Linked DNA regions of Filimonas effusa. The protein of the gene in region 1 binds, or shares a complex with, the protein of each later gene. Links are inferred from orthologs where the notes say so. Each region holds a gene or a part of one and is shown on either strand. Other genes may lie near its edges.

What was found.
Region 2: the proteins of accB (region 1) and accD are in contact, whole or in part, in a solved structure (PDB 8UXZ), measured with the Escherichia coli proteins. The link is inferred for Filimonas effusa from one-to-one orthologs.

Annotation. Positions count from the first base shown.
Region 1 is NZ_SDHZ01000002.1:163,274-174,528, forward strand. Bases 7,705-10,487 are described here. They hold accB (acetyl-CoA carboxylase biotin carboxyl carrier protein), read right to left. Parts: upstream 9,449-10,487; coding sequence 8,960-9,448; downstream 7,705-8,959. Other genes in these bases: accC (acetyl-CoA carboxylase biotin carboxylase subunit), read right to left, coding at 7,705-8,873; efp (elongation factor P), read right to left, coding at 9,631-10,197. In the rest of the region: ESB13_RS12045 (NAD(P)/FAD-dependent oxidoreductase), read left to right, coding at 1-577; ESB13_RS12050 (hypothetical protein), read right to left, coding at 574-996; ESB13_RS23945 (LytTR family DNA-binding domain-containing protein), read right to left, coding at 1,378-1,659; ESB13_RS24190 (LytR/AlgR family response regulator transcription factor), read right to left, coding at 1,601-2,083; ESB13_RS12060 (hypothetical protein), read right to left, coding at 2,138-2,362; ESB13_RS12065 (biotin/lipoyl-binding protein), read right to left, coding at 2,319-2,618; ESB13_RS12070 (GNAT family N-acetyltransferase), read right to left, coding at 2,809-3,261; rfaD (ADP-glyceromanno-heptose 6-epimerase), read right to left, coding at 3,358-4,368; ESB13_RS12080 (glutamine synthetase III family protein), read left to right, coding at 4,619-6,808; ESB13_RS12085 (hypothetical protein), read left to right, coding at 7,009-7,413; more of accC, read right to left, coding at 7,533-7,704; ESB13_RS12105 (outer membrane beta-barrel family protein), read left to right, coding at 10,680-11,255. UniProt on the Escherichia coli protein: This protein is a component of the acetyl coenzyme A carboxylase complex; first, biotin carboxylase catalyzes the carboxylation of the carrier protein and then the transcarboxylase transfers the carboxyl group to form malonyl-CoA.
Region 2 is NZ_SDHZ01000001.1:1,747,537-1,758,754, forward strand. The notes cover bases 1-2,746. They hold accD (acetyl-CoA carboxylase, carboxyltransferase subunit beta), read left to right. Parts: upstream 1-787; coding sequence 788-1,705; downstream 1,706-2,746. Other genes in these bases: fbaA (class II fructose-bisphosphate aldolase), read right to left, coding at 1-623; smpB (SsrA-binding protein), read left to right, coding at 2,023-2,463; ESB13_RS06550 (hypothetical protein), read left to right, coding at 2,515-2,746. Also shown: more of ESB13_RS06550, read left to right, coding at 2,747-3,429; ESB13_RS06555 (c-type cytochrome), read right to left, coding at 3,439-3,840; ESB13_RS06560 (YtxH domain-containing protein), read right to left, coding at 4,010-4,318; lipA (lipoyl synthase), read right to left, coding at 4,358-5,311; ESB13_RS06570 (hypothetical protein), read right to left, coding at 5,327-6,121; ESB13_RS06575 (OsmC family protein), read left to right, coding at 6,166-6,576; ESB13_RS06580 (DUF2851 family protein), read right to left, coding at 6,573-7,880; ESB13_RS06585 (Maf family protein), read right to left, coding at 7,938-8,528; ESB13_RS06590 (geranylgeranylglycerol-phosphate geranylgeranyltransferase), read right to left, coding at 8,548-9,492; ESB13_RS06595 (KdsC family phosphatase), read right to left, coding at 9,551-10,072; ESB13_RS06600 (hypothetical protein), read right to left, coding at 10,352-11,080; ESB13_RS06605 (hypothetical protein), read right to left, coding at 11,177-11,218.

The DNA.
Region 1 (11,255 bases):
AACCGGGGTTAAAGACATTATGCCTGCTATCCCAGGGTTTGCGGAAAGCTGGGGGATATCGGCCCTTCATTGCCCATATTGTCATGGTTATGAAGTAAGGCATCAAAAAACGGGAGTTATGTGCAATGGAGAATTGGGTTTCGATTTTGCACGCTTGATAGCTAACTGGACGGGAGATCTTACGCTTTTCACCAATGGGCCTTCTACCTTGCATGCGGCGCAAACCGCCAGGCTTGCACAACTGAATATTCCCGTTATAGAAACAACGATCAGCGCGTTAAAACATACAAACGGTTATATAAAGGCGCTTGTGTTGAGCGACGGCAATGCCATTCCATTAGATGCACTTTACGCCCGTATTGCTTTTGAACAACACTGCGCTCTTCCCGTTCAGCTTGGATGCCAGCTTACCGAACAGGGTTATTTACAGGTAGACAATTTTCAAAGAACAACCATTCCCGGCGTTTTTGCATGCGGAGACAACTCCAGTTTTATGCGTGCCGTATCAGCCGCGGTAGCTTCCGGAACAATGGCGGGAGCAATGATCAATAGAGAAATGGTAGACGACAGGGGTTAGTTCACGGCGCCGTGAACGACGGTAAAATAAAAAAGCATGGACTTCATATCCCATACCGACGAGTCGGGGTAGAAGATCTCGAGCCCCATGAAAAAACTATCCGGCAGCCTGGGGTCTGTAACCTTTACTATACTGTTCACCATATCCTGGAGAAGGGGTTTGAGACGTTTTGTTCTGAAATAGAGTGAATCGGCCGGGAAAAGGGTTTCGTCGTAAAAGGCAAGGGATAAGGTATCACGTTTTGAGCTTACCGTTGAGGTAATACCCTGATGAGCAAGGTAGCTATTGGCTTGAAGGAGTGTCAGGTCCTGGAATATCGGGAAGTCGATAACAGGCTGTGCAGGTTGGTTGTCTTTATAGCAACCGGTAGTAATAACAGCTGTCAATAGGCCTACCAGCAGCATTCTCAAAGGCTTCATAGTGAGTCTCGCTTTTTTGTTAGCTCGCAGCCGCTCTCTTCACTTACAGAGAATCAACGCACAGGATCTGTGTTTTTTCATAAGGGTTATTCTCAGCAAACCAATCTTCTCCCGGCAGCTTAAATTTTTATTAAATACGTCTGCAAATTAGAACTTTTTATGAATAATTATCATAATACTTCCGCGTTGCAACAGCGAAAGAAATCCTAATCTTTTCAGCACCGTATTTACGCGTTAGCTATTATGCACAGATATATATATATTTCAGTATAGTCAAACATTTTATCACTCTTTCGCCCGTTGCATATCCGTTCACCCCTTTTCCATAGTATTAAAAAAAGCTTATAGAAACAGCTTAATTAAGGGATAGCAAGCCGACATCTACTTATCCAGCCACTGTTTAAACAAGGGGACTTTTTCCCGGCTTACCACTACTTCCCTGCCGGGTTCGCGTTTTAGTACCACGCGTAATTTATTCGAGGAATATTGTTGTATGCTGTTTATACTGCCAACGTGTATGATGTGCTGGCGGTTCACCCTGAAAAAATCATCGGGATCCAACTTTTCTTCAAGTTCGTCCATGGTAAGTCCCACTCTTATCTGTTCACCATCTTTTAATACCAGATGGGCTATGGTGAAGGCATAGTAAATAAAAGTCGACATCGGCAGCCAGCACAGTTTTATAGCCATCCCTGAAAGGGATCATAAAACGGGTGCGATAGGTAGCCTGTTTATGATTCAGCAATTCCAGCAGCTGGTGCATGAGCAAGGTTGTGTTGGGCTGCATGCTGTTCGCTTTAACCTTATCGAGTGCCTGTTCTCTTTCTACAGGTTTAAGCAGGTAATCAAGACTATTTACTTTAAATGCCCGCACGGCATACTCATCGTAAGCTGTAGTGAAGATAACCGGGCAAAGCAAGTTCACTTTCTGAAAGATATCGAAGCTCAATCCATCGGCGATGCGAATGTACATCAATACCACATCCGGATGAGGATGTTGTTGAAACCAGGTTACGCTTCCTGCCACTGTATCAAGTGTGGCTATTACATCAATATCAGCATGTATGTCGGCCAGCAATTTTTTCAAACGTGTACATTCGGTTTCTCATCTTCAATGATCACTACCCGCATAATATCTTATTTATAGATCAATCAATGGCAGTTTTACGATGAATTCACCGTCTTCTTTTTCTACAATAACAGTTTCATTAAACAGCAAAGTATATCGTTTCTGAATATTATCCAATCCGAGGCGGGTTGACGGCAGCATATGCGGTATCAGCTGAATGTTATTACGTACTACCAGTTTATCGACACCATCGTCACCTATCCTTATGCGTAAACAAAGGCTGTCCTGCAGTAACAAACCTGCCTTCTTCTACAAAGATCTTTTCAAGATAACCACTAACCTGGGGGCGGAGATCTACGTTTTCCGTACCTTCCAACAAAGCCGCATAATCACGGATGGTTAAAGCAGTAGTTGTATCGAGCGTCATCACCGGTAATTCCGGGGTTGGCATTACAGCCAAAGCCTCATCGCTTCCGCCGCCCGAACGACAACTGCTTACTACACTCCATACAAAAACAACCAAGGATAATACGGGTATTCTATTGTTGCTCATCCAAAATTTGCCGCCAGGCTTTATTTTACTTACGGACAGGCAAATGTGCATTAGCAGTATTCAGCTCAAATCCTAAAACCAATGAACCGGAAAAAATCGGGACTGAACCGAAATCTCCGGCCAGTTAAAAGCATGACAATGCTTGTGAGCCATTAAAATGCAGGTTTTCAATAGAAAGAAGACAAACAACTTACATACGCTTTAAAGCCATTCTCAACAAAGGATAGGCTTTGCCCTGGTCATCAAGCGCAGACCGTTCATATGGTTCAAAGCCCAGCTTATTGTAAAATGCCAGCGCTTTTTTGTTCTGCTCATTTACATCCACTTTACAGGCGCCCAGTTGTTCTATAGCAAAATGCATGAGCCATTTGCCTAACCCCAGCCCTATGCAATCAGGTGATAAAAACAACATCTCCACTTTATCAGTTGCTACGCCAATAAATCCAACTACACTGTTGTTGTATAACAGGCAATAGACCTGCAAAGCGTAAAAATCAATTTCTTTTACAAAGGACTTAATTTCCTGCAAATCTTCTTCGAGCAGGAAATCATGCGTAGTCCGTACCGATTGCTCCCAAACACTTACCATCTGGTCTCTGAAAACCTCCTGGTAAGGCGCTATTTGAAAATCTTCGCTCTTCATATCTTCCTCCTATCTTTTAAATTTCATGCACCGGCTGTAAATGAATGAGCCATAACCGGGGATATCCATGGTTATGGCTCATTCTATTTAAACACCTTAGAATATTTTACCGGCTGACAAATAATTCCTCACATAGTCATCAACCCCCTCTTCAAGAGAATAAAATGGCTTGTGGTATCCTGCTTCCTTCAGCTTATTCATATTGGCTTCGGTAAAGTACTGGTATTTATCACGGATATCTTCAGGCATATCGATGAACTGAATATTGGGTTCTTTATCAACGCCGGCAAACGTTGCTTTTACCAGGTCGATAAAAGAGCGCGCTGTACCTGTGCCCAGGTTATACAAGCCGGATGCGGGTTTACCGGCGGTATCAGCCTCCTGCTGTTGCATCAGCCAATACATGACCTTCACCACATCCTTTACGTAAACGAAGTCGCGCAGTTGCTCGCCATCGTTAAAGCCATCTTTGTGGCTGCGGAACAGCTTAACCAAACCGGTATCCCTGATCTGGTTAAAGGAATGAAATATAACGCTGGCCATACGAGCTTTATGATATTCATTAGGGCCATATACATTAAAGAACTTGAGACCTGCCCAGAAGGGGGGCTGTTGAGTTTGTTGTAACGCCCATTTGTCGAATTCATTTTTGCTTATACCGTAAGGATTCAATGGCTGGAGCTGTTTCACCACTTCATGATCATCGTTATACCCCAGTTCACCATTGCCATAGGTTGCAGCCGAAGAAGCATATACCAGTGGAATTTGCCTGGCAGTACAATATTCCCACATCTTCTGAGAATACTGCACATTTAGCTCTTCGTGTATAGCGTAATCGAATTCGGTTGTATCGGTACGTGCGCCCAGGTGAAACACAATAGAAATTTCAGGTTGTTCTTTTTCAAGCCATTCGAAAAAAGACTGACGTTCTACAGTTCTGATATATTCTTTGCCTTCCCAGTTGGCTCTTTTCTTTTCTACTCCGAAATCATCCACCAATATGAGGTTATGGTGTTCGTTTTCGTTCAGAAACTGTACCATACAACTGCCAATAAATCCTGCCGCACCCGTAACAATAATCACCGGTGTATCATTTAAATTGCTCATGCCGCAAACGTAAGAAAAGATGGCAGATGGAAGAATGGCAGGCGGCAGAAAGTTGGGCGCCTTCATCCATTATAATTATTACTATATTTAAAATTTTTCCCCATTTTTTTAAGAAACTAACAGTCATCCGGATATTTTTTTCACCATTTTTGAACTTTAGAGGCGTTTTTTTCGCAATTTTACTATTCGAAATGGCTATTTGTTCCAGAAATATGCTTGTTTTGTCATCGCAAAAAAAAATTTAAACTCTATGTCATTACGATTTCAGGCAATCAATGACCTTACCAACGCAACGAAAGTTGCTGTCCCCAGTACTTCGAAAGTAACTGCCATCTTCGGGGAAAATGTTTTCACCCTTAAAACAGCCCGTTCATTTTTAAGCGATGAAGCTTACAAGAGCTTAGTTGCGAGCATTAAGGGAAGCAAAAAAATTGATCGCGCCGTTGCCAATCAAATCGCTAATGGTCTGAGGGCCTGGGCTGAGAGCAAAGGCGTAACACACTATACACACTGGTTCCAGCCCCTGACTGGTACTACTGCAGAAAAGCATGACTCATTCTTCACCATCAAAGGTGACGGTACGCCTATCGAAGAGTTCGATGGCGGCACCCTTATTCAACAAGAGCCTGATGCGTCTTCTTTCCCTAATGGTGGTATCCGCGCTACTTTTGAAGCACGTGGTTACACTGCGTGGGATCCTTCTTCACCTGCTTTCATCATGGAAATTGGCGAGGGAAAAACTTTATGTATCCCTACCATTTTCGTTTCTTACACCGGTGAACTGCTTGACTACAAAGGACCTTTGCTGAAGGCCCTGGAAGCCATGAACAAGTCTGCTGTGGAAGTAGCCAACTATTTCGATAAAAACGTTACCAAAATAACTGCTACCCTGGGATGGGAACAGGAATATTTCGTTATTGACGAAGCCCTGGCGAATGCCCGTCCAGACCTGGTTCAGTGCGGACGTACCGTATTTGGTGCTTCTCCTGCGAAAGGTCAGCAACTGGAAGACCACTACTTTGGTTCTATTCCTGAGAGAGTGTATGCTTTCATGCGCGATTTCGAAGAAGAGTCGTACAAGCTGGGTATTCCTTTGAGAACGCGTCACAATGAGGTGGCTCCTGCTCAGTTCGAGTGTGCTCCTATCTTCGAAGAAGTTAACATTGCTGTTGACCATAACACCCTGCTGATGGACGTCATGAGCCGTGTGGCTAAACGTCATAAGCTGCGTGTATTACTGCACGAGAAACCATTTGCTGGTATCAACGGTAGCGGTAAACACAACAACTGGAGTATGGCAACCGACACAGGTATAAACCTGCTGGCTCCGGGCAAAACGCCTAAGACCAACCTGATGTTCCTTACTTTCTTTGTTAACACCATTAAAGCGGTTCATGATTATTCTGACCTGTTAAGGGCTGCTATTGCTTCTGCAGGTAACGATCACCGTTTGGGTGCGAACGAAGCGCCTCCTGCTATCATCTCTGTATTCGTTGGTCAGTCGCTTGCAAAAGTGCTTTCCGATATAGAAACAAGAGTTAGTGATAAATTCGACGAACAGGACGAAGCCATTCTGAAACTCGATCTGCACCGCAGCATTCCTGAACTACTGCTGGACAATACCGACCGTAACAGGACTTCTCCTTTTGCGTTTACCGGCAACAAATTCGAGTTCCGTGCTGTAGGTTCCAACGCCAACTGTGCAAACGCTATGACCGTTCTGAACACTATCATGGCTGAAACGCTGAAAACCTTCAAGAAAGATGTTGACGCATTGATCGAAAAAGGCGAGAAGAAAGAGATTGCCATCATGCACATTATTCAGAAGTACATTGTAGAAAGCAAAAAAGTACTGTTTGAAGGTGACGGTTATAGTGAAGAGTGGGCTAAAGAAGCTGAAAAACGTGGTTTACCTAACGTAAAAACCACTCCGCTGGCACTTGACGCGATGATCACTGAAAAGGCTAAGCACCTGTATGAATCAAACGCTGTTTACACACATACAGAGCTTGAAGCGCGTCATGAAATTGAACTTGAGAACTACCTGAAGAAAGTACAGATTGAAGGACGTGTTATGGGAGACCTCGCTCTTAACCACATTCTTCCTGCTGCTATCAAATATCAGACAAGCCTGGCAACCAATATCAACAGCCTGAAAGCTGCTGGTTTACCAGAAGCCGCCTATGCTACGCAAGTAGAATTGCTGAAAGAGATCTCTGAGCGTGTAAACATCATTTACACCAAAGTAAATGAAATGGTTGAGGCAAGAAAAGCTGCGAACAACCTCACCAATACCCGCGAAAAAGCAATTGCTTACGAAGCAGAAGTTAAAGCGAAGTTCTTCGACGAGATCCGTTACCATGTTGACAAACTGGAACACCTGGTTAGCGACGAAGACTGGACCTTACCCAAATACAGGGAAATGCTCCTGTTGCGCTAATAGCAGCTATAATTATCATCGGTTTTATAGAAAAGCCCGTATCGTAAGATATGGGCTTTTTTATTCCAGGTATGGTTTGCCGTTTGCCCCCCAAACACCCCTTTTTCGCCGAATCGGGATGTACGAAGCGTGCGGTAGAAGCTGGGAAGATGTAAATTTATAAGGCAGTTACAACCAACTGCAATACAAAAAAGTCAGTTATGAAAAAGATGATGGTAGCCCTTGTTGTCCTGGTAGCATTGGCTTCAGGCAGCGCTTATGCACAACGCCCAGGCGGCGGTGGCGGCAATCCGGCTCAACGCAAAGAGATGATCCTCAAAAACCTGAAGGATTCTGTTCAGCTGAGCGATGATAAAGCCAATAAAGTAGCCGATATCCTCGAAGAAACCAGTAGCAAGAGAAGAGAGATCTTCCAGGATCAGTCTTCTGACCGTGATGCTAAAATGGCTAAGATGAAGGAACTCCAGGAGGAATCAAACAAAAAGGTGAAAGCTATTCTTTCTGAAGAAGAGTATGTTCGCTACGAAACCTACCAAAAAAACCAGATGGGTCGTATGATGAGGCCCGGTGGTGGACGCGGCCCCAGGCAACAGCCCCAGCGTTAATATCAGCGCTTTAATACGTTTCACGTACAGCCCCCCATGGCATTTGGTTACAGAATGGCATAAAAGCAAAGAGGTTGGTCTTAAACAGGCCAACCTCTTCTTGTATCATCAATAAATTATTATTGCATCTGGAAAGTTTCGAGGAATTTGGTAGTGAAGTTACCTTTTCTGAAATCTTCGTTCTGCATCAGTTGTAAGTGGAATGGAATGGTAGTTTTCACGCCTTCGATCACGTATTCGCTCAGCGCGCGGTACATGGTATCGATGGCTTCTTCGCGCGTACGTGCAATAGTGATAAGTTTACCAATCATAGAATCGTAAAAAGGAGGGATCACATAACCTGCATAAACGTGGCTGTCGACGCGTACGCCATGGCCTCCGGGCGTATGTAATACGGTGATCTTGCCTGGTGAAGGCCGGAAATCGTTATACGGGTCTTCGGCGTTGATACGGCATTCGATAGCATGCATCTGGGGTTCATAGTTCAATCCGGAGATCTTTTCGCCCATTGCTATTTTCAGCTGTTCTTTAATAAGATCGAAGTTGATCACTTCTTCCGTAACACAGTGCTCTACCTGAATACGGGTGTTCATTTCCATGAAATAGAAATTTCTGTGTTTATCGACCAGGAACTCAATGGTACCGACGCTTTCGTAGTTGATAGCGGATGCAGCTTTGATAGCTGCTTCGCCCATACGCTGGCGTAATTCGGGTGTCATGAACGGAGAAGGAGATTCTTCTACCAGCTTCTGGTGACGGCGTTGGATAGAGCAGTCGCGCTCGCTGAGATGACATACGGTGCCATAGCGGTCACCGGCTACCTGGATCTCGATGTGACGGGGATCTTCCACGAATTTCTCCATGTAGATGCCATCATTCTTAAAAGAAGCGGCAGCCTCGGTTTTAGCGGTGTTGTAAGCGCGCTCCATTTCTTCTTCGCTCCAAACCACACGCATACCTTTACCTCCGCCACCTGCAGTAGCTTTAAGGATAACAGGATAACCAACGAGATTTTTAGCAAGTTCTTTTGCTTCTTCCAGGCTTCCTAACAAGCCGTCACTACCGGGGATACAGGGAACGCCTGCTTTGATCATCGTTTCTTTTGCGGTGATCTTATCACCCATAGAATTGATCATTTCGGGAGTGGGGCCTATAAATTTAATACCGTGGTCGCCACAGATCTGTGCGAATTTGGCGTTTTCTGCGAGGAAACCATAACCCGGATGAATTGCATCGGCATTCGTGATTTCAGCAGCAGCCATAATATGGGGAATATTGAGATAAGATTCGCTGCTTTGAGGCTTTCCAATACATACTGCCTCATCAGCGAACTTTACATGAAGACTGTCTTTATCGGCAGTAGAATATACCGCTACCGTTTTAATGCCCATTTCGCGGCACGTGCGGATAACACGTAATGCTATTTCACCCCGATTGGCTATCAGTACTTTTTTAAACACGACTATTATTTATTTTGAAGGATAAATGCAAATGTCAAATGCTGTAGTGACTGCCTGGCAGTATACTACTGTAACATTCTACATTCTTACGCGGGTTCTACCAGGAATAAAGGTTGATCGTATTCAACAGGACTAGCGTCATCAACAAGTACTTTTACAACCTTGCCGCTTATTTCACTTTCAATTTCATTGAACAGTTTCATGGCTTCGATAATGCAGATCACTTTACCGGGAGCGATTTCGGTTCCTACTTCGGCAAACAGTGGTTTATCGGGTGAAGCGCGACGGTAGAAAGTACCGATCATAGGGCTTTTAATAGTAATCAGGTTATCGGTTTTAGGGGCAGCCGGGGCAGCTTCTGCAGCCGGCAAAGCGGCAGCAGGAGCCGCAGCTAATTGCTGTGGCACAGCCGGAGCTGCAGCATATACAGGAGCAGCAGGGGCGGCGAAGACAGTCTGCACCTGGTCTTCTTTCTGCTTGATGGTTATCTTAAAGTCCTTCTCCTCAATGCTAATCTCCCCGATGTTACTTTTATTAATAACCTTGATCAGTTCCTGAATGTGTTTGAAGTCCATATAATGATTTTTGGGGTTTTTATTGCTTTTTTACCTCGTTTTAAGCAAAAATGGGTGGCAAAATAGGCAATTTTCACATAATAATAGCTTTTTTGCCAAAAGAGGGATGTTTTCCCGAACTAAATGAATAATGCGACAAAAGGATAGCAAATGCTATCCTTTTGTATATCTGTTGTATCGGCTTAATCTTTTACACGCTCTACGTACTCGCCGGTCTTCGTATTAATACGGATGATCTCACCTTCGTTCACGAACAAAGGCACGTTTACAGTAGCTCCTGTTTCAACTGTAGCAGGCTTTAAAGCACGCGTAGCAGTATCGCCGCGTAAACCTGGCTCACAATAGGTAACCTGCACCACAATTTTCTCAGGCAATTCTGCACCAATAGGTTGTTCGGACTCGGTATTGATAAATACAAATACTTCGGAGCCGTCTTTCAGGAACTGAGGAGCATCGATCATGTCTTCTGCAAGCGCGATTTGCTCGAAAGTTTCGTTATTCATCAGGTTGAACCCTGTTTCATCTTTATACAGGTACTGGAAAGTTTTTTTCTCTACACGAACCGGGAAAATAGTTTCACCACTATTCCAGGTTTTTTCAATAGTACGGCTGTTGTCAACACCCTTTAACTTAGCCCACACTTTCGCTGCTGCACGTGCAGTTTTGTTTTCTCCGAATTCTACCACCGAGTACAGACTGCCGTCAAGTTTCAGGATCATTCCACGGCTGATATCTGATGTAGTTGCCATAAAAGAATTTTGTTAATTTTTACTTTTAAACCCCCAGGTTAATATGCTGAGGCACATAAGGTCGCAAGGTAAGACCTATTTTCTAGTCTATCAAACCCGGATATCCCCTTTTTAAAACCGGAAACCCCATGACCGTTGACGCGGCGATTTCAATACAGGGGCTCCGAGATCGTGTTTTATAAGGCCTTTTCCCGTGGGCACCCTGGAAAAGAACCACTTAGGCATGTAAAAGCATCACTCTCTTATATATTATATAGCAATATGTTTCGTGCAAAATCTCCATTCAATTATGATTTCTGATCGTCCATCCCAATTATTTATAAACGCCAGAAACACGCACTATATTCGTTCGCCGCCTGGAGATCATCAGGCAGACGCCGTGATTGTGTTATTACCAAAGTAATTGTAGAAAAGAGCTGAGAATCTGACCAATCTGCAACACGCCGCAGACCAGTACTACTCATTTTCTAAAATCCAATGGCTTGAAAAAGACATATTTTAAGTTCCACACCGTTAGTTTATTTCTTTTCCTGATAGCCTATCCGGCCTTTGCGCAAAAGGCAGAAGGCTATTTGCAAGACAGCAGCAACAAGCCCGTCGCCTTCGCCAATGTAGTATTATTCGGTTTACCGGACTCGTCGTTTATCAATGGCGCCATATCAAATGAACATGGGCATTTTATGATCACCTATGCCGGTAATCATACGGAGGGTTATCTGCATATCAGCTGTATGGGCTTTGAGACCATTATATTGAAAGCAAAAGCGGATATGGGGCGGATTTGCTTAAAGAGCGCCGTTTCTTCGATACAGGAAGTTATCGTAAAAGGATCGCGCCCGGTGATCAGGAATATAAACGGCAAGCTTCTCGTAAATGTAAGCAGCAGTTTTTTAAGTAAGGCGGGGAACGTATTCGATGCCTTGCGGCGGAGCCCTGGTATTACAGTAGATGACAATAACAAAATAACGGTGTTTGGAAGAGGTGTACCGATCATCTTCTTAAACGGGCGGGAATTAAAGAATCCGGCAGAGCTAGCCACGCTACAGTCAAGCGATATC
Region 2 (11,218 bases), on another replicon or contig:
ACTTCGTTTAAAGCTTTGTAAGCTTCAGCCACTTCGGAAGGTTGGGTATAGAGTTTGGAGTTTTCAACACCAGAGTTGTCGACGCCGTCTTCTTCACCGCCTGTTACGCCCAATTCGATTTCGATGCTCATACCGAGGGGAGCCATTCTTTTGAAGAAGGCTACAGAGGTTTCGATATTTTCATGCAGGGGTTCTTCGGAGAGGTCGAGCATGTGAGAACTGAACAGGGGGCGGCCGTTTTTGGCTTTAAATTCTTCGCCGGCTTTGATGAGGCCGTCGATCCAAGGCAGCCATTTCTGGGCGGCGTGGTCGGTGTGCAATACAACGGGGACGCCATAGTATTGTGCAACGTTATGAATATGAAGCGCGCCGCTTACGGCGCCGGCGATGTTAGCCTGCAGGTTATCGTTGGGCATACCTTTACCCGCGATAAACTGGGCGCCACCGTTACTGAACTGAATGATAACGGGAGATCCCACTTTGGCAGCAGTCTCCAATACAGCATTGATGGTATTGGTGCCTATGGTGTTAACGGCAGGCAATGCAAACTTATTTTGTTTGGCATCGGCATACAAAGAAGCTAACTCTTCGCCGTATAATACACCGGCATTGTACTTGGCCATCTTGAAAGTTTTTAGGTTTTAGAATAATTAGGTTTAGTTATTATACTAGGCGATGCAAAATAAACGTATAAATCACGAAGATTCAAAGGAAATTAGTGGCCATCTGTGAGCCGTGATAGCTCAAACTGCTTATTTTTGCTATCCTCAAATTCCTAACGGATATTATGAACAAAGAAGAAGATTTCGATTCGAACCTAGCGGGCGAAGAAGGAAGCCAGCAATCAGCTGAAGCCAAAGAGCGTTGGTTTCGCCGCCTTCGTAAGGGCATAACCACTTCTACTGCCGATAAAAAGGAGACGCCAGAAGGTTTGTGGAGTAAATGTCCTGAGTGCAATTATATATGCACTACCACTGAGCTTGCCGAAAGTATGTATGTATGTCCGAAGTGTAACTACCATCATCGTATTGGCAGTGAAGACTATTTCAATATCATATTCGACGATAAAACATATACGGTTCATTTCGATAATATCATCAGTAAAGATTTTTTGGGTTTTACGGATCTGAAGCCTTACCAGAAGCGGCTTGACGAGATACATTCCAAGACTGATCTGAAGGACAGTATGCGTGTGGCTCATGGCAACGTACTTGGCAGCGGCCTGGTGGTTGCGGCTATGGATTTTGAGTTCATTGGCGGTTCGCTGGGAAGTGTTATGGGTGAGAAGTTTGCCCGTGCGGTAGACCTGTGTATAGAGCTTCATTTGCCTTTCCTGGTAATATCGAAGAGCGGGGGCGCCCGTATGATGGAAAGCGCTTTCAGTTTGATGCAGTTAGCGAAGACTTCGGGAAAATTATCGCAGCTGAGCGATGCCGGTCTGCCATTTATTTCGATGCTTACCGATCCTACGTTTGGTGGTATTTCGGCGAGTTTTGGGATGCTGGGGGATCTTAATATAGCTGAACCTGGTGCGTTAATTGGTTTTGCGGGTCCGCGTGTTATCAAGGAAACGATCAAAAAAGACCTGCCGGAAGGTTTCCAGCGCAGTGAGTTCCTTCTTGATCATGGTTTCCTGGATTTCATTGTTGACAGAAAGACTTTGAAGGAGAAACTTGCGCAGGTAATTACGTTATTCAACGGTTAGAACAGACGCCAGCCAGCGGGTTTGTAGTTTTGGGAGACCAGTTGTTACAGCTCCTGCGTTTCGTAATAACCTTACAGTCAAAAGCGAAAAAGAGGCCTACTACTACCCTTTTTCGCTTTTGACTTTTTATTTTTGCAGACTGTACCTGCTAAGCGGGTTATGTATACTTTAACATTTTAAAAGCCAAAAAGCAAAAGCAAAAAAAGAAAGAGCGTTTATTTTTGATTTTTACTCCCTTATTATCAGGGGTTCCAGCAGGCTTGTTTTGGCAGGCTCACCCGGAATTTGGCATCAGACCTTTGAATTGCACAATTGATATGGCAAAAGAGATGAACAACAGGCAGGCCTATTTCAATTACTACATAGAAGATAAATATGTAGCGGGAATAGTGTTGCTGGGAACGGAAGTAAAATCGATACGTGATGGCAAGGTAAGCTTCAATGATGCTTTCTGCCTGTTTGATGACGGAGAGCTTTGGGTAAGAGGTTTATATATTGCTGAATATGCGCGTGGCACTTCGAACAATCATATAGCAGTTCATGACCGTAAGTTATTGCTGACAAAGCGGGAGCTGAAGAAAATGGGGGTTAAAATGAAGGAGAAGGGGTTTACCATAGTGCCGTTGCGTGTTTTTTTAAACGAGAAGAACCTGGTAAAGGTGGAGATTGGCCTGGGAAGAGGTAAAAAGCTGCATGACAAGCGTGATACGATAAAGCAGCGCGATGCCGACCGTGATCTGAAGCGCTATATCGGTTAGAAGACAATTAGCACGATTCTTGAATAACTCTGCAAAATCCCGCCACCATAAATGAAACGTCATTATTTTCTGTTGTTGTTGTGTGTACTTATGAGTGTTGCCACTACCTTACAAGCCCAGACGGTGAAAGGGAAATGGTATGGCGTAGGTAATGTTAATATAGATGGCAGTGCCAATAACTATCTCTGTGAGCTGATCCTGGAGCAGAAGGGCAGTGTAGTTACGGGGGAGTTCAATTATTTCTTTCGCAATGGTTATTTCAGCAATAAGATAAAGGGTACTTACAATGCGACCAAGCGGCAGTTAAAGATCAATTTTATGCCGATGATCTTTTATAAGACGGTAGATGCGGCTATGGGGGTAGATTGTATGATGGAAGGAACCTTTACTTTAAAGGCATCGAAAATAGAGACCACGCTTTCGGGGCGTTTTACCAGTGATGACCTGCATACTTACAGCTGTGCTCCTATCAATGTAAAGTTCACAAAATTGCTGAAGGAAGTGCCTTTCCAGCAGCTTGTTGAAACAGAGATAGAGAAGCAGGCGAAGGATACCCTTGTTCGTCCTGCCGAGTCGCCTATACAGAAACTGCAGCGGGAAGCTTCTATCCAGCTGAATATGCGTACCAAAGAGATCGTGAAGGAGCTAGAGGTATCGGAGGATTCTGTAAGGATAGATCTATATGATAACGGAGAGTTTGATTATGATACCGTTTCCGTGTTCTATAATGGCAAGCTGGTTCAGCATAAGCAATTGCTGGAGACGCGCAAGCCTATTACCTTCAAAGTAGCGGTAGATTCTATTGCAGCCAATAACGACCTGGTGATGTTTGCAGAGAATCTTGGCACCATACCTCCGAATTCGGCGTTGATGATCATTACGGATAAGGATCATCGTTACGAGATAAACCTGACCAGTACTTACCAGAAGAATGCGGCTGTGCGGTTACGAAGGAAAAAGGAGTGAGCCGATGGCCTACTCCTCCGGTAATTCGTGACCGCGGTGGCAGGTGGCGCATGAAACTGCCTGGATCACCTTTGTAGTATCGGTGGCCGGGGTGAAATAGCGGCGATTGATGTCGTTTGTCATACGGATCATTTCGCGGGTCGTTTCTTTTTCGGGTTTGGCGTCGCTGGCGAAATCGGGACGATTAGGGTCCATTTCGCTCTGGGCATGGCAGAAGTTACATTTTACGCCCAGGGCCGTATTATAGCCACGCATGATCTGCTGGAGGCTATCGCGGCTGATATCCTGGGGCAATACTTTCAGATTACGTTTACGGGGTTGCTGATAGGGTTTGTAGGCGGTTACGCTGATAAATACGGCAGCGTTCAGCAACAGCAGTACGACTGTTTTCTTAGAGTGGGGTTTCGACATATCATCAATTATTAAGGGAAGATAGGAAAAAGATAGTAGCTGGCGGGTGAATAACAGGCAGTTACAGAAAGAAAAAGGGATAGGACCTGTTATGGAGGTTCTATCCCTTTTTTATTTCGCAGCGAGAGCGATGTGTTTATATAATGCTCTGCTGTGCTATTTTATTATGTTATGAAACAGACGCAGCTTCTTCTTTAAGGTGATTATAGCTGTTTTTGCTGGATTCTATCAGTTTGAGAATACGTGCACGAACATCATCTTTTAAGCCGTCGACTTCACCTTCGAAGATGGATTGTAATTCGTCGAGTTCCTGACCTGCGTGGCCTCGGAGCCGGCGAAGTTTTCTTTTCCAGGTATCAGCTGTGTCAGAGATCTTCTGACGCGTTTCTTTACCGGAAGCTGGCGCTACCAGCAAGCCTATAGCTACACCGGCTACGAGGCCGGATAACGTACCTACTAAAATTTTTTGTACACTCATAGGAATGTTTTTTGGGTAATGAATAGTGTTTCTATTCTATTATCCAAGAACCTTGCCAGCCTCTTCGCGTTCGGCGAGCCATTTACGGCGGCCATAGCCTTGCAGGACATGGCGTTCGCTATGATAGGAAGAACGGACGAGGGGACCGCTTTCAACATAGTCGAAACCAAGCTCGTAGGCGATTTCGCGGAGTTCTGCGAACTCGTTGGGGTGTACAAAACGGTGAACGGGAAGATGTTTTTGTGTGGGTTGCAGGTACTGTCCCAGGGTAAGAACGTCTACATTTACTGCGGCGAGGTCTTCGAGCGCCTGGATCACTTCTTCTTTGGTTTCGCCAAGTCCGAGCATGATACCTGTTTTAGTACGGCGGCCGCCCTGTTTGAGGTATTTGAGCACTTCGAGGCTGCGCCTGTATTTGGCCTGGATGCGCACCTGACGGCTCAGGCGTTCCACGGTTTCCATGTTATGGCTTACTACTTCGGGAGCGGCGTCGATCACGCGCTGAATATTCTCTTCCTGGCCTTTGAAGTCGGGGATGAGCGTTTCGAGTGTAGTACCCGGATTTAATGCTTTTACGGCTTTAATGGTATTGTACCAGATGATGGAGCCACCATCTTTCAGTTCGTCCCTGTCGACGCTTGTAAGCACGGCATGTTTGACTTTCATGAGGTGGATGGCTTCGGCGACCCGCTGCGGTTCGTCCCAGTCGACGGGATCGGGTCTACCTGTGGCTACGGCGCAGAAGCCGCAGCTACGGGTACAGGTATTACCCAGGATCATAAACGTGGCGGTACCTTCTCCCCAGCACTCTCCCATATTCGGACAATTACCGCTTTCACAGATGGTGTGAAGCTTGTGATTGTCAACCAGATTACGAACGTTCTTATAGCTATCCCCTATTGGAAGTTTTACGCGCAACCAACTGGGTTTTTTAAGTTTAGCCTCCGGTTCTGCAACTGTTTCTGTCTTTGTAACGATCGGTAATTCACGCATAGATGCAAAATTAGGTCACTTTCTCTTACCAAACACCAACGCTACGTGTGCATTGAAAAAGAACTTTTTATCGGATCCTGTCACCATAATGGGCATATCCTTGGTATAATATTCAGCGTTCACCCCCACTTCGAGTGCAGATAACAAGTCGTTAAAGCGGCCATAATCGAATCGCAGGGCGAGCCTGGCATGTACACCGGGTACATAATCGATGTTGCCGAAGCCTTTAAAGGGGCCGCTGCTTCCTACGATAGCTCCCGGGTCGAGGAAGACCGTTTTATTATCGTTGTAGCGGATATCTTTTTCTACTCCGCCTTCATTTACTACGAGGTAATAGGGTTTAAGCATACCGAGGGAGAGGCCTCCGCCGTAGATGGCAGATACGGCTACGCCGTTACGGTTACCTTTTCCTCCTATCATGTATTGTTGTGCAAGTCCGCCTTTGAGGTAGTAGAAGTTATTTTGTTTGCCGAAGATGAAGGGATTTCCGTAGTAGAAGAATCCGTCGCCGCGGGTTCTTTTTTCTTCTTTGGCGTTTTTGCGTTCACCGAGTTCAATCCACCACAGGTTTGTTTTTGTGATGGTTTTATACTTGCCATGTTCATAGAAGATGCCATAGCCATCGGTATTGAGCTTAATGCCGAATTCGCCCTGCTTATTGAAGATAAGGGCGCCTTCTTCCTCCTGCTTTATCAACTGGTTAATGCGTTGCTTCCGTTCTTCTTTCTTCTGCTGCCTAGTGTTGGCAGTTTGTCCAAATCCGGCCGCCGTAATGATAACTGCTATCGCTACTAAAAATGTTTTCTTCACAACGAATTGTTTGATAGGCGTAAATTTAGGCAAATTTTTCTCCAATGACTTCACAAATAATTTATACCGGGAATTTAAGAACAGAGGCAAAACACCTGCAGAGCGGAACAGTCATTGAAACCGATGCGCCTGTCGATAATCAAGGCAAGGGTGAACGATTTTCCCCTACCGACCTGGTAGCTACGGCGCTGGGCAGCTGCATATTAACCACTATGGGAATCAAGGCCCGGGATATGGAAATAGACCTTGAGGGCACTACAATAGATGTGACAAAAGTTATGGTAGCCGACCCGCGCAGGATAGGCACTATAAAGGTGGTATTACACTTCCCTCCCGGTTTGCAGGTAAGTGAAAAGGATAAAACCATACTTGAGCGTACTGCGCATGCCTGCCCGGTAGCTCAAAGTCTTCATTCTTCACTGGTACAGGAAATAAGCTTCCACTGGAACAACTAAGTGGCTCCGCTGGTCCTTAGTATTTTGTTTCCTATTGCACAATTGAGGCAGCGCCTGCAGTTGCAGTAGTTGCCGGTAAGTTCGATCAAAGCCTGGGTATCTGTTGCGTTATGAACGGATATGCCTGCTTTTACCCATTTGCGGGTAATGGTGTTTTGTTCGGGCGGGATCTGTGACAGCCAATCGATGGCCCTTTGCTGGATCTCCGGTATCTGTTTGTACCTGCCATAAGCAAAAAGCAATGGTATCACTGCATTTATGATAATGCCGGCTGTGGCAGCCTTACCCAGTTTTTTAGGCTGGAACGATGTGTTATCGTTGAAGCTGTAGTGATAATGCCAATAGTCGTTGGCGGTAGCCTCGAAAAACGTTATCACCGAGGCCAGGTCTTCTGTTTCGGTGATGAAGGCAAAGAGGTGTTGTTTCTGGTGTAACAGCATCGCCATTTGTGCGAGCCTGAGCGAGGGGAAGGCGGCAGGCCTTAACCTGAGAAATGCGGGCCGTTGTTTTAGAACGGGCAGCCGGTATTTATGTTGCAGGAAGCGGTATTCGCGCTGCAGCATTTGCGGATAGCTATCGGTAAATTCATCGTTGAGCAGGTTGGCTTGTCCCAATAAAAGCGCTTCGAGCTGCTGGATGCAGTGTTTATGCCGGATCAGCAGTTTTACAGGTAATGACCTGGCGATTTGTTCGAAGCAGCCGGCATTTACTTTCATACCATAACTCCGGGCGAGTTGCCACCAGCATACTTCTTCCCAATGATTGCCGGCGGCCTGCAGGGACAGCAGCACTTCATCTGCCTTTCTGCAAAGGCGTTCTACTGCCAGTCTTTCGGTAAAGGCCAGCCAAGCAAGCGGTGACAAGCAGGGTAACTGCCAGCTACAAGCCAGTTCTCCTGCGTTATGCATGAGCATGGCATAGTGCTGGAGCAGCATATTTGCCACCAACGGTTGTAATTCGAGAATAGCCAGGTGTGCGGCGTTGCCTGGAGGCTGTTTATCGTGCGACCATACCACATGCAGGATGACGTTATCGTATCTGCGATCGCAGTGATGGCGATGCCTGTACCAATCGGAAGTATAGATATGGATCTCTACATTTCCCACCCATAAAATACCACCTATCAGAATTTGTGCGTTAAGGAAATCGGGGCCCTGGTCTTTATTCCATTTCCCGGGAGCTATCACCTGTAAGGGGTCGCCCTGAACGGAATACAATGTTACCTGATTATAATACCGGTGCGCCCAGATGAACTGCAGCAATTCTTCTCTGAGGAAGGCTATGGGTAAGGGATAGGTTAGCATAGCAAGTGCTTTGCTCAAAAGTAAGCAGCTATGCTATAAAAGCTATGGTCATTTTGTTCAGGCCAGGTTACCGGGAGCAGTGAGTGCACGAACTACCCTGCTCACCGGCAAGCCCATTACGTTATAAAAGTCGCCATCGATACTTTTTATACCTATTACACCAATCCATTCCTGGATGGCATAAGCGCCGGCTTTATCATATGGTTTGTATTTATCGACGTAGAAAGCAATTTCTTCGGGAGTAAGCGGGTAAAATTCGACACGTGTTACATCGTAGAAGCTGGTTTCTTTTTCGGGCGTGATGAGCACTACACCGGTGATCACTTCGTGTACAAGTCCTGACAGGTCTTTAAGGATAGCGATAGCTTCTTGGCGGTCTTTTGGTTTACCGATGATGCGATTACCGAGGACGACAACAGTATCGGCTGCAAGGATGGGCGCTCCTGTTTTTCCGAGGTTATTCTTTTGGAGGTATTCTTTTACTGCCAAAGCTTTATTGCGGGCGATGTGGATGGGAACTTCCGCTATTGCCATTCCTTCGGGGTAAGCTTCATCTGTTTCCCTGACCACTATTTCAAACGGGATCTCTGCCCATTCCAGTAATTGTTTACGTCTTGGAGACTGGGAAGCCAAAATCAATTGTTGCATACCGCAAAAATACAGGCCGTCATGAATACAGCAAAAAGAAGACCATGGAAAGAATACCTGTGAGCATCACCAGCTTGATAAGTGAGCTAAGACGATGGTAATCTTCGGGAGTGCGCGCCGGGAATAACAAGCGGAATGCTTTGATGAGCGGCGTTATAATGAGCACAACAGTGTAGACAATGCTGATCCACCATCCAAAATGCATGACATAGAACTGGATCGCAATGAGCACAGCAATGAGGACTGTAAACCAAACCGAGACAAAAACTTTGGTTGCCATGGTACCCCATACGATAGGCATGGTTTTACATCCGTATCTTCTATCACCTTCCACGTCTTCCATATCTTTCACGACTTCTCTTATGAGAGAAATAATAAAAGCAAAGCCGGTATAGAGCACTGTGAGCCTGAATATTTTTTCAAAATCGAGATTAGCTGCTCGGTGATAAAGCTGGAAAAAGCGGCTGCCTTCGAGCCAGGTAAGTACTATGATAGACCAGGCGGTGATTGCCGCCACGACTACATTGCCGATGAGGAATTTTTTCTTTAGCGTTGTGGAATAAAAGAACAGCAGGATAACACAAACAAAGGAGGTAATACCTGCTATTTTACTGCTGGTATGAAGGTCGACGTATATATTGCAAGCTATAGCCAGGAAGTTAAGTATGATATGCCATACCAGTACCCAGCGCCGTTTAATGATCTTTGCAACGATGACCTTACCGGGTTTATTCACCAGATCGATATTGAGGTCGAAATAGTCGTTGATGATATACCCTGCAGCGCCCATGAGCACGTATGAAAAGCAGATCAGCAAGAAGTAGACGCCCTGGATGTTGTTATGGATACCTGCATGCCTGAAGATTGGCTGCAGTACGCAATATTCGAACATCACCTGCGTAAGTATAATAAATAACAGGTTAGGCCAACGTACCAGGCGAAGGAAGGCTGTGATCAATCTCATTCGGAACTACAGGTGTGTCTTTTTTTGAAATATGCTGTATAAATGAAAATACGATAATTTATTGCGATTTCACCCTGGTGTCGACCATCCAGTCGCCACGCAGTTTCATTGTTTTTTCGATGACATCCCTGCCGCAACCTTCTCCCCCTTTGAACGGGGAGATATAACGTGCGATACCCCTGATCTCTGTTACGGCATCGGCGGGGCAGCAAGGCAGTCCAACAGATAACATGGCCTCGTAATCGGGGATATCATCGCCCATAAAGAGGACTTCCTGTGGCTGCAGGCCGTGGGCAGCCATATACTGCAAGAGGCATTCCAATTTGTTTTCCACCTTCATGAAGACCTCTGTAACGCCTAATTTATGGAGCCGTTCCTTTACTTCGGGTGAGTCGCCGCCGGAAATGACGGCTACGCGGTATCCTTTTTTGATGGCCAGCTGTAATGCATAGCCATCCTTAATATTCATGCGGCGGACCATGGCTCCACCTGGCATTACCAGTAACATACCATCGGTAAGCACGCCATCTATATCGAAAACAAAGCTGGTAACAGGCTTGAACAATTCAAGTACATTCATACGTTATCTACTTATTGCCTCGAGAGGCAGGCCTGCAAAAGTAGGCAAAGCAGTTTAGCAGATAAAGAATCTTATTTTACGAACAGCTGTTCGTTTTTTGAAATAAATTCCTTAGTTTTGTGTTATCCCTACGATAATATACGGGGAAATTCGGTTGCTTGCTCACAAACAAAAGTCCCCGTGCGGTTCTCCGCAACGGGGATTTTTATTGGTTAACAGCAATTCTTATTCAAAGGTCAGCACTACTGCCTTAAGCAGCGTGAAACGTACTGTTTTCCGTTAGCTTGCAATTTGCTGGTAGCGGAAGGTATAATAAGGGAAAAGGGTTCCTTTATAGATGCTTTGAATTTCGAATTTAAAGATCACTGCACCTTTCTGCCATAAAAGCGTACGACCTGCCACTGGTTGAATGGTATGGTTATTCCACATGTATTTATACCAGCCTTTTCCATTGGCGAAGGCTGCTACAGGTGGCGGGACATTGTCGCCAACCACCTCATTCATACCTATGGTATTGTTATCTGGATCGAGGGCGTCATCGAAATCGTCTGCCACTACGGAAGTAAAGGATTTGTCGATATACTTAAGGACAGGAGCGCCAAACCCGGTTGGAGCGGTGATATCGCCTGTAGCTGTGCCAGTGAATTTTATATCGAAGGTGGTGGATGTGCCGGCTTCATTGTCGGTGAAGATCCAATAGAAATTACCATCGGCAGGCTGGCCGGGGCTAGTTGAATATGCCTGACGGAAAGTATCTACCTGATAAAGTCCACTTGTATTGTAAATGGTACCGGAAGTAACGCCTGAGCCTGTGATAGCCTGCGGCGTACTACCTACAATAACGCCCAGTCCATTATTGAGCGTTAAACCGGGAGACTGCACCTCTTTATTTTTGGAGCAGGAAGCTGCAAAAACAGAGAAAGCGGCGATCAAGATTAACATTGCGTTTGTAGCGCTTAGCTTAGCTTTGCCCCCTTTCAGCAGGGAGCCATTGTTTTGAATTCGCATGATTGTGTGTTTTTGAAAGGAATGAATGGTGTTTCCTGTAGTGGGAGTGACGGGATCAGCGTCACTCCCATTTTTATAGGATAATGATCATTGCTGTTAACCAGTTATATAAATCAGATAGGCTTTTAGTTCCAATGT